Regions from separate parts of the Rhodoferax sp. GW822-FHT04A08 genome, predicted to be linked through region 2. Evidence: predicted binding sites of a transcription regulator. Region 2 holds the regulator's gene; each other region holds the start of a gene.

Region 1 (3,277 bases), on a different contig from region 2:
GGTCGGCGTATTCGGGGTGAGCCTTGGCAGCGCCGATCAGCAGCTCGCTCATGGCCCGGCTGGAGCAAAAGCGCAATGCCAGCCGGTCGATCACCGAGTACACCTCTTCAAGCTGGATGGCGCGCTTGGCCAGCTGCGCCAGCAACGCCACCAGATTGGAGGCTGACTCGAAGTCGAACTCCGGCAGTCGTATTTCGCCGATCATGGCGCGCACCGACACCAGCGACTGCGCAATCTGGTGGTGGTGTATCAGGCTCAAGGTCTGCACGACCTTGGACAGGCGCCGCGTGCGTTCCTGCCCTGGGTCACGTTCCAGCAGGCGTTCAAAGTCATTGACGCAACGCTGCAAACCCTTTTGCTCATTGCGTCCGAACGTCATGAAGGCGCTGAGCACCAGCACCTGGCAATCAAAGATCTTGGAATCCAGGCCCAGGAACGCTGTGCGCTGCAGGGCCCTGTCCGCATCTTCGAGCTTGCCAGCATAAAACGACATCATCCCAAAACTCTGCAGCCGTCCGATGGAGGCTGGCGTGAGCTGGCTGGCCATGCGGTAGGTTGCCAATGCCTCCTCGAATTTGCCCAACTCAAACTGCGCTCGGCCCATGACGTCATAGGCATCGGCGTAGGTGGGGTCTTCCGTGATTAGGTTTTCCAGCGTACTGACCGCTGCGGCGGGCTGTCCGCCATCGAGCATGGAGCGGGCAACACCCAGTTTGGCCCAGGGCAGGGTCTTGGCCTGGATGACGGCCTCGTACAGGCGCTGGGCCTGGGTCGGCTGGTCCAGGCGCAGCAGCAGCTCGGCCCCAATGCGCGCGGCATACAGCCAATAGGCATTTCGGGCTTCAAAGCGCGCGATGCACAGCTTGGCGGCGCGGGCAAAGTCGCCTTCTTCTATGGCAGAAAAGATCTCCTGCAATGCCGCCTTGCGTATCCGGGCCTGCTGCAGCCGCTCGCTCAATTGCGAGGGCTTGTGGGGCTTGAGCAAATAGCCATCCAGCGCCGACTCAGCGGCATCGGCCACCTTGGCATAGGTGGCCTCACCGGTGATCATCACGAACACGGTCGAGAACGGAAGCAGCTGGTTGCGCCGCAGATCGTTGAGCAAGTCCTGTCCGGTTGCGCTTTCCATGGGAAAGTGCTGTTCGCACAATACGAAGTCAAAGCTCTGAAACTCCAGCATGCGCCTTGCGTCTGCAATGCGCCCGCATTGCATCACGGTGCGGATTCCGAAGTCCTTGAGTTGACTAACCAGTATCGAGCGCATGGCCGGGTTGCCTTCCACGACCAGGGCCCGCGTGTTGGAAATGTCTTCTAGCAGCTGTGCCATATGTGCCGCCCATGGACGTGGGCGTGTAATTGTTTGTCCGGCTACATTGCCGATGAGACATTGTGATGCACGCCATTGTGTTGACGCAAATCAATATTGACGTGGACGCGCGGGAACAGAATGCCTTCACCTTTGGTTTCAAAGAGGATGGTCTTCCATGTTGCAGATTCGCATTCACGGGCGCGGTGGACAAGGGGTGGTCACAGCGGCCGAAATGCTCTCGCTGGCCGCCTTCGAACAGGGTCACCATGCGCAGGCTTTTCCCAGCTTTGGCTCCGAGCGTACCGGCGCTCCCGTGGTGGCCTTCTGCCGCATCGACGACCATGAAATCCGCCTGCGCGAACCCATACTGGCGCCCGACGTGCTGATCGTGCAGGACCCCACCTTGCTGCACCAGGTCGACGTGTTCCAGGGGCTGCAGCCCGGCGGCTATGTGCTGATCAACACCCGCCGCACCTTTGATGAACTGGGTTTGGCGGATATCAGCAAGCACTTTCGCCACGAGCGCCTGACCACGGTTCCGGCCACGGATATTGCGCTGCGGCATCTGGGCCGCCCCTTGCCCAACGCCGTTTTGCTGGGCGGCTTTGCCGCGCTCGCCGGGCTGGTCACGCTGGATGCGGTGGAGCATGCCATACGCCACAAGTTTTCCGGCAAGGTCGCAGACGGCAACATCGCCGGTGCCCGCGAAGCCTATGCCTATGTCCAGAATGAAATGAAGGAGCTGGCCCATGCGCAAGCAAGTTGAAGGTTCGGCCGCCGTTGCCGAAGCCGTGGCGCTGGCGCGTCCGGAAGTGATTTGCGCCTACCCCATTTCACCGCAGACGCACATCGTCGAAGGTCTGGGCGAGCGGGTGAAGAACGGTTCGCTCACGCCTTGCGAGTTCATCAATGTGGAGAGCGAGTTCGCCGCCATGAGCGTGGCCATCGGTTCATCGGCAGCCGGTGCACGTACCTACACGGCCACGGCCAGCCAGGGCCTGCTGTTCATGGCCGAAGCGGTCTACAACGCCTCCGGCCTGGGGCTGCCCATCGTGATGACGGTGGCCAACCGCGCCATTGGTGCACCCATCAACATCTGGAACGACCACAGCGACTCCATGAGCCAGCGCGACTGCGGCTGGCTGCAACTGTTTGCCGAGACCAACCAGGAGGCGCTGGACCTGCACATCCAGGCCTTCAAGATTGCCGAGGAACTGTCCATGCCGGTGATGGTGTGCATGGACGGCTTCATCCTCACCCACGCGTACGAAGGCGTGGACATGCCGGACCAGGCGGATGTGGACGCCTTTCTGCCGCCCTACGAGCCGCGCCAGGTGCTGGACCCAGCCGAGCCCGTGTCCATAGGCGCCATGGTGGGGCCGGAGGCCTTTATGGAGGTGCGCTACCTGGCCCACGCCAAGCAGACCATGGCGCTGGAACGTATCCCGCAAATTGCGGCGGAGTTCAAGCAACGCTTTGGCCGCGACTCCGGCGGGTTGGTACGACCCTACCGCACGGAGGATGCCGAGACCATCGTGGTGGCGCTGGGTTCGGTGCTGGGCACCATCAAGGATGCGGTGGACGAGATGCGCGCTGCAGGCGTGAAGATCGGCGTGCTGGGTATCCAGTCCTTCCGCCCCTTCCCTCTGGCCGCGGTGCGCGCGGCGCTGCAGGGTGCGAAGCGGGTGGTGGTGCTGGAGAAGAGTTTTTCCGTGGGGCTGGGCGGCGTGGTGTCTACCGATGTGCGGCTGGCCTTGTCGGGCCTGCAGCTGCACGGCTACACAGTGGTCGCTGGCCTGGGCGGCCGCGCCATCAGCAAGGCATCCCTGGTGCGCACCTTTGCTGAGGCCACGACCGACAGCCTGCAGTCCCTGACCTTCATGGACCTGGACTGGCGCATCGTGAACCGCCAGCTCGAACGCGAAGCCGCCACGCGACGCAGCGGCCCCATTGCCGAGAACCTGCTGC
Region 2 (3,277 bases):
GCTGCTGTGGTTCAGTGGTAAAGCCAAGGCAATGACCTCCCACGACAACACCACCGGACACGTGTGGGACGGCGACCTGCGTGAAATGAACAACCCCCTGCCACGCTGGTGGGTGGGCCTGTTCGTCATCACCATCATCTTTGCAGCCGTGTACCTGTCTCTGTACCCCGGTCTGGGCAGCTCTCCTGGCAGCTCCGGCTGGACGTCGCATGGACAGTATGACGCCGAGGTTGCCAAGGGCAATGCTGAAGTGGCGCCTATCTACGCCAAGTTCATGGCCATGAAGGTGGAAGACGTTGCCAAGGATCCTCAGGCACATGCCATTGGTGAGCGTCTGTTCATGAACAACTGCTCGCAGTGCCATGGCTCCGATGCGCGTGGCGGCAAGGGCTTCCCCAACCTGACTGACAATGATTGGCTCCATGGTGGCACACCCGAGAAAATCGTGGAAACCATCACCAAGGGCCGTGTTGGCAACATGCCTTCGATGGCAGCCGCAGTGGGCACTTCTGACGACGTCAAGAATGTTGCCAACTATGTGCTGAGCCTGTCTGGCAGCCCGCACGACTCCGTGCGTGCCAACCTGGGCAAGGAAAAGTTCGGTGTGTGCGCTGCATGCCACGGCCCAGACGGTAAGGGTATGCAAGCGGTGGGCTCTGCCAACCTGACCGACAACATCTGGTTGCACGGTTTTGGTGAGCAGGCCATCATCAACATGATCACCAACGGCAAGACCAACATCATGCCCGCCCAGGAAAATAAGCTCAGTCCTGAGCAGATCCATGTTGTGGCTTCTTATGTCTGGGGTCTGTCCAACCTGGGCACTGCTCAGCAGTAAGTCGACTCAGTAGCAGCTTCTACCCTGGCAGTGTTTCGAGTCCTGACTCGAAGTCCTGCCGGGGTTTTCTCTTTCAAGTATTGAATGCAAGGAACCGATATGAGTCAGCTCGCCAATGCACCAGAAGCCCAACCATGGTGGAAGTTCGGTCACGTATGGATGGTTGTGGCAGGTCCTGCCATCGTTGTTGTGGCAAGTTTTATCACGCTGTATCTGGCCATCAGCCGACCAGATCCTGTAACGGATGAAAACTACTACCAGAAGGGACTGGAAATCAACAAGACGCTAGGTGGTACACCGTCCAGTGCCGCACCTGCGATGGCTGCAAGAAATCACGCAGCTACTGGCGTCCCCAAGCCCGTGGACGCCCCCTGAACGCTACTTAGCTGCAAACCTTCGGGTTGACGATTTCACGCAGCGCGTCCGTGTTCAGAATGCGGACGTGGCGTTGTTTGACCTCGACGATGTTTTCTTCGACGAACTTGGAGAAGGTGCGGCTGACCGTCTCCAGCTTGAGGCCCAGGTAGCTGCCAATTTCTTCACGCGTCATGCGCAGGACCAGCTCCGATTGAGAGAATCCGCGAGCGTGCAGACGCTGCACCAGGTTGAGCAGGAACGCCGCCAGGCGTTCTTCAGCGCGCATACTTCCGAGCAGAAGCATCACGCCATTTTCGCGCACGATTTCCCGGCTCAGAATTTTGTGCACGTGGCGCTGCAGTGCTGAAACCTCGCGCGACAGTTCCTCGATTTTCTCAAACGGCATGACGCACACTTCTGCGTCTTCCAGTGCTACGGCGTCGCAGGTGTGGTGCTCCTGGACGATGCCGTCCAGGCCAACAATTTCGCCTGCCATCTGAAAACCCGTCACTTGGTCGCGGCCATCTTCGGAGGCAACGCAGGTCTTGAAGAAACCTGTGCGGATCGCATACAGGCTGGTGAATCTCTCGCCATTGCGAAACAGTGTGGCGCCGCGCTTGACTTTGCGGCGACTGCCCACCACTTCGTCAATACGCTCCAATTCGGAAGGGGTCAGCCCCAAGGGCATACACAGTTCACGCAGATTGCAGTTGGAACAAGCGACCTTGATGCCGTGGGCACTCATTTCAACCACGTTGCCCGCCGGCCTGATGGAAATCGCGGGATGGGCTTCATCCGGTAGATATGCGTTCATGTGTTCTTCCTTATCTCACCTGATCCAAATCAATTATGAACCTAAATTTCGAAATGTCATGTATTCGAGACCTTGATTCACATCAAACTATCTGTTTGCATCTTCAGGCACATTGTCGGGGATATGTCCTGGAGTACCTATGAATTCTGTCGTATCCCCCGTCACCGAAGACTTGCTGCGCCAATACGACGTTTCCGGCCCGCGCTACACCTCGTATCCTACCGCCGACCGCTTCGTTGAGGCCTTCAATGCAGAAGATTATTCTCAGGCACTGACACAACGCCGCAGCGGGCCTGCTGCTTTGGCGTTGCCGCTTTCGCTTTACATACATATCCCATTCTGCGAGTCGCTGTGCTATTACTGCGCATGCAACAAGATCATCACCAAGCACCACGAAAAGGCTGCCGAATACCTGACCTACCTGGAAAAAGAGGTGGCTTTGCATACCCAGTTGATTGGAACTGCACAGTCCGTAAGTCAGTTGCACCTGGGCGGAGGCAGCCCCACCTTTCTGAGCGACGATGAGCTTCGCGCCGTCATGGCGATGCTCAAGCGCAATTTCACCTTTGTCCCCGGTGGGGAATATTCCATTGAAATAGATCCCCGCACCATCGATGCCAAGCGGCTGGATACCCTGGCCGAGCTGGGCTTCAACCGCCTGAGCTTCGGCGTGCAGGATTTTGACCCTGCGGTCCAGAAGGCCGTGCACCGTGTGCAGCCAGCCGAGCAGGTCTTCTCCTTGGTGGCAGATGCGCGCAGCCGTGGGTTTGAATCCATCAATGTAGATCTCATCTACGGCCTGCCCAAGCAAAGCCCTGAGTCGATTGAGCGGACCATTGCCCAGATCATCGAGCTGCGTCCGGATCGCATCGCTTTGTACGCCTACGCCCATCTGCCGGAACGCTTCAAACCGCAGCGCCGCATCAACATTGCCGAGATACCGAGCGGCGGCTCCAAGATTTCCATGCTGTCGCGTTCCATGGCCGCACTGATGGAGGCCGGCTACGTCTATGTGGGCATGGACCATTTCGCCTTGCCGGACGACGCGCTGGCCGTGGCTAAGCGCCAGGGACGTTTGCATCGCAACTTCCAGGGCTACAGCACGCAGCCCGATTGCGATCTGATCGCCCTGGGTGTATCGAGCATTGGGCGAATCGGCGCTACCTACAGCCAGAATGCCAAGACGCTGGAAGAGTATTACGACGCCCTGGACCAGCGGCGCTTTCCCATTGTTCGCGGGTTGGCCTTGACCCGGGACGATCTGGTGC
Region 3 (3,277 bases), on a different contig from region 2:
TGGCCGGTGACGGAGCATCGACCAGGCGGCTTTCCAGCTCGCCGCTATCGACCAAGCGCTGGTACTCCAGCGGATGCTCGTGCTTGAACTCTTCGAGCGAGAAGGTGCCGGTGAACATCACCACCTCCAGCGGGAACTTGTCGGGCCGGAAGTGGTTGTTGAAGAAGTGCACGGTGAACAGGAACACCACCGCCAGGAAGGCCTCTTCGCCGTGGAAGATGGCCGCCACATTGAACACCCAGCCCGGCAGGAAGGCACCAAACACATTGGGCAGCCACATCACCAGGCCACTGACGCCGATGATGGTGACACCCCAGAACGGAGCCCAGTAGTCGAACTTCTCCCAATAGGTCCAGCGGTCAAACTTCGGACGCGGACCCTTGCCGAAGAACCACTTGAACATGCCCAGCATGTCGGCAGCGTCCTTCAGATTGGGCACCAGCGAGTTCGGGCCGAAGATCTTGAAGTTCTTCCAGTCGCGTGCCACGCGCATGCCCATGTAGAACAGGTGCCAGAAGAACACGCCAGCAAAGATCACCGCATTGACCCGGTGGATCTTGCCCGCAATGTGCGGGCCGCCCAGGGCGTTCATCAGGTGCGATGCCCAGGGTGCATCCGGATAGAACAGCGGCATACCGGTCAGCGTGAGGATCATCAGGCTCAGTGCGAAGGTGATGTGGCCCAGGCGCCAGATCGGGCTGAAGCGCTGGATATGCTTGCCGGCCATATTGGCTGGAAGCACGTCGGCCTTGATGTGCGGCTGGCTTTGGCGTTGCTTGCGTTCCTTGTACTCGCGGAAGAACCACAGCAGGGTGTGCAGCCAGAAGAAGCCGAAGGTACCCACCAGCAACTGCACCATGATCTGGAAGGCAATCCAGATTTGCGGGTACTTGTTGAAGTCGTGGTGGTTGCCGTGTGGCTGGAAGGAGGCAAAACCGTCCGGCGCCAGCGGGATTTCCTTCTTACCGCTGTGGCAGGTCTTGCAGGTCTTCATGCGGTTGTCCGGATGGACCTTGGAGGCCGGGTCATCCACCCGCAGGATGTCGTGGCTGCCATGGCAGTTGTAGCACTTGGCGGTATAGGCATAGCCTAGCGTGCTGATCTGGCCGTGGTAGGTGGCCTTGTACGACGCAAAGTTGGCCTCGTGGCAGCTTCCGCACTGCGAGGAGATGGACAGCTTGAAAGCGTTACCCGAGGTGCTGTTGACGGAATGCGCGCTGTGGCAGTCGCTGCAGACGGCGGCCTTGGGGTTGTGCTTTTCCAGCGATTCTTTGCCATGCACCGAGTCGGTATAGGCTTCCAGCTGGTCGGTGTGGCAGTTTTCGCCGCAGGTCTTGGAAATGCTCAGGCGCCAGGCGGCGCGCTCCGGCGAGTCCTTGGGCAGGCTGGCCGAAGGCACATTGAAGCTATGGGTGTCGTGGCAGTTGTCGCACGTGGCGTTGGGCTTGGTCTCGTCGTCTTCATTGGGCTTGGCGTGGAAGGACTTCTTGTACAGCTCAATGTTCTGAACTACCGTGCCCAGACGTGGGCGCTCGGCGGCCTTGCCATCCTTTTGCACCTGTTCCCAGAGCGCCTGGTGGCAGCCCGCACAGTCCACTTTCTTCAGCGGCTCGGTGGTGTTCTTCTGGTGGGCATTGCCTGTGCCCGCGTTGTCCTTGATGTCGGTGTGGCAGGCCACGCACTGCATCTTGCCGTGCACACCCTTGGCCAGCGCGTCTGCGGCGACCGCATGCAACACCCGTTCCTTGCCCTTGCCGTCGCTGGCTTTGAGTTTGCCTTTGCCACCATCGTGGCAGCTCAGACAAGTGGCGTTGTCCAACCCGGTTGCGGCGGCGCTCGCCGCGCTTTGGGCCCAGGCCCCGACTGACAGAAACAGTGCCAGAAGGCACATCAAGAAGTGACGCAGTGACAGAGCAGGGTTGGTTTGCATGGTGTATTTCAGATTATTTTGGATGCTACTTCCCGAGGACCATTATGTGGGGCGAGTGAAGAAGGCCACAACCATTACCAGCGGAGGACTTGATTTACCTCAATCTACTGTTGTGAACAGTCCCAATGGCGTCCGGTGGGCGCGTGCGGTTATCCGCCGGCCGCACCCTTGATTTGCCCGGCCCATGCCAGAATCTGCCCACTTTCCCGCACTTACTGACCATGAACACGCTCTCAGACTTTCCCATCACCCGCAAATGGCCTGCCCAGTATCCGCAGCGCCTGCAGCTGTACTCGCTGCCCACCCCGAACGGAGTCAAGGTTTCCATCATGCTGGAGGAAACCGGCCTGCCGTATGAGCCACATCTGGTGAGCTTCCAGACCAATGACCAGACTTCGCCGGAGTTCCTTTCGCTCAATCCCAACAACAAGATTCCCGCCATCATTGATCCCGACGGCCCGGGCGGCAAGCCGCTGGCGCTGTTCGAATCCGGCGCCATCCTGTGGTACCTGGCCGAAAAGACCGGCCAACTGATTCCGGCGGATGCAGCCGGGCGCTACGAAACCCTGCAGTGGCTGATGTTCCAGATGGGCGGGATTGGCCCCATGTTTGGCCAGGTGGGCTTCTTCCACAAGTTTGCCGGCAAGGACTTTGAAGACAAACGTCCGCGCGACCGCTACGTGGCCGAAAGCCGCCGCCTGCTGGGTGTGCTCAACCAGCGCCTGGAAGGGCGCGCGTGGGTCATGGGTGAGAGCTACACCATCGCCGACATTGCCATCTTCCCCTGGGTGCGCAACCTGATCGGTTTCTATGGTGCAGGTGATCTGGTGGGTATAGAGAAGTTCCCGCAAGTGATTCGTGCACTGGAGCAGTTCGTGGCGCGCCCAGCGGTGGAGCGCGGCCTGCAGATTCCGAAAGCAGCGGCTTGAACCGTTCAGCGGAGAAGCACAGGCTGTTGCTGGGCGGCATGCTGCTGGTAACGGCTCTGGTGTGCTTTGTCATTCTGGACACCACCACCAAGTGGGTGACGCAAACCGTGCCGCCCTTGATGGCGTTGTGGGTGCTGTTCGGGATTCAGGCGGCGGTATCCATTGCCTTTGTTTCCTGGCGTCGCGGGTTCGCGAGCATGCGCACGGTTCATCTGAAGTGGCATGTGGTGCGCGGTGTGCTGCTGCTGGCGGTCCAGGGGCTTGCGTTCTTCAGCCTGCGCTATTTGCCGGTAGGCGAATTCACCGCCATGGCCATGACCACGCCCCTGTTTGTCACGCTGCTGGCGAGCCGGATTCTGGGGGAACACGTATCGCTGTATCGGCTGTTGTTGGTGGGTGGCGGCCTGGCCGGCACCCT

Evidence for each region. The regulator FNR, encoded in region 2, switches genes on or off when oxygen is low (the NO sensors DNR and NnrR bind a similar motif). The targets are predictions, from matches to a motif close to TTGATNNNNATCAA.
Region 1: a site for FNR is predicted at 1,408-1,421, ahead of AC1RMF_RS17765 (2-oxoacid:acceptor oxidoreductase family protein). Genes of this name have one in related genera too.
Region 3: a site for FNR is predicted at 2,020-2,033, ahead of AC1RMF_RS12080 (cytochrome C). Genes of this name have one in related genera too.

What each region holds. Positions count from the first base shown of each region.
Region 1 covers NZ_JBXAMW010000009.1:153,855-157,131, reverse strand. The annotation lists gene AC1RMF_RS17770 (response regulator) at 1-1,327, opposite strand, end outside; gene AC1RMF_RS17765 (2-oxoacid:acceptor oxidoreductase family protein) at 1,485-2,075, shown strand; gene AC1RMF_RS17760 (transketolase C-terminal domain-containing protein) at 2,059-3,277, shown strand, end outside.
Region 2 covers NZ_JBXAMW010000001.1:768,333-771,609, forward strand. The annotation lists gene ccoP (cytochrome-c oxidase, cbb3-type subunit III) at 1-838, shown strand, start outside; gene AC1RMF_RS03600 (FixH family protein) at 938-1,213, shown strand; gene fnr (fumarate/nitrate reduction transcriptional regulator Fnr) at 1,221-1,940, opposite strand; gene hemN (oxygen-independent coproporphyrinogen III oxidase) at 2,149-3,277, shown strand, end outside.
Region 3 covers NZ_JBXAMW010000005.1:110,033-113,309, forward strand. The annotation lists gene AC1RMF_RS12080 (cytochrome C) at 1-1,930, opposite strand, end outside; gene AC1RMF_RS12085 (glutathione S-transferase N-terminal domain-containing protein) at 2,152-2,859, shown strand; gene AC1RMF_RS12090 (DMT family transporter) at 2,856-3,277, shown strand, end outside.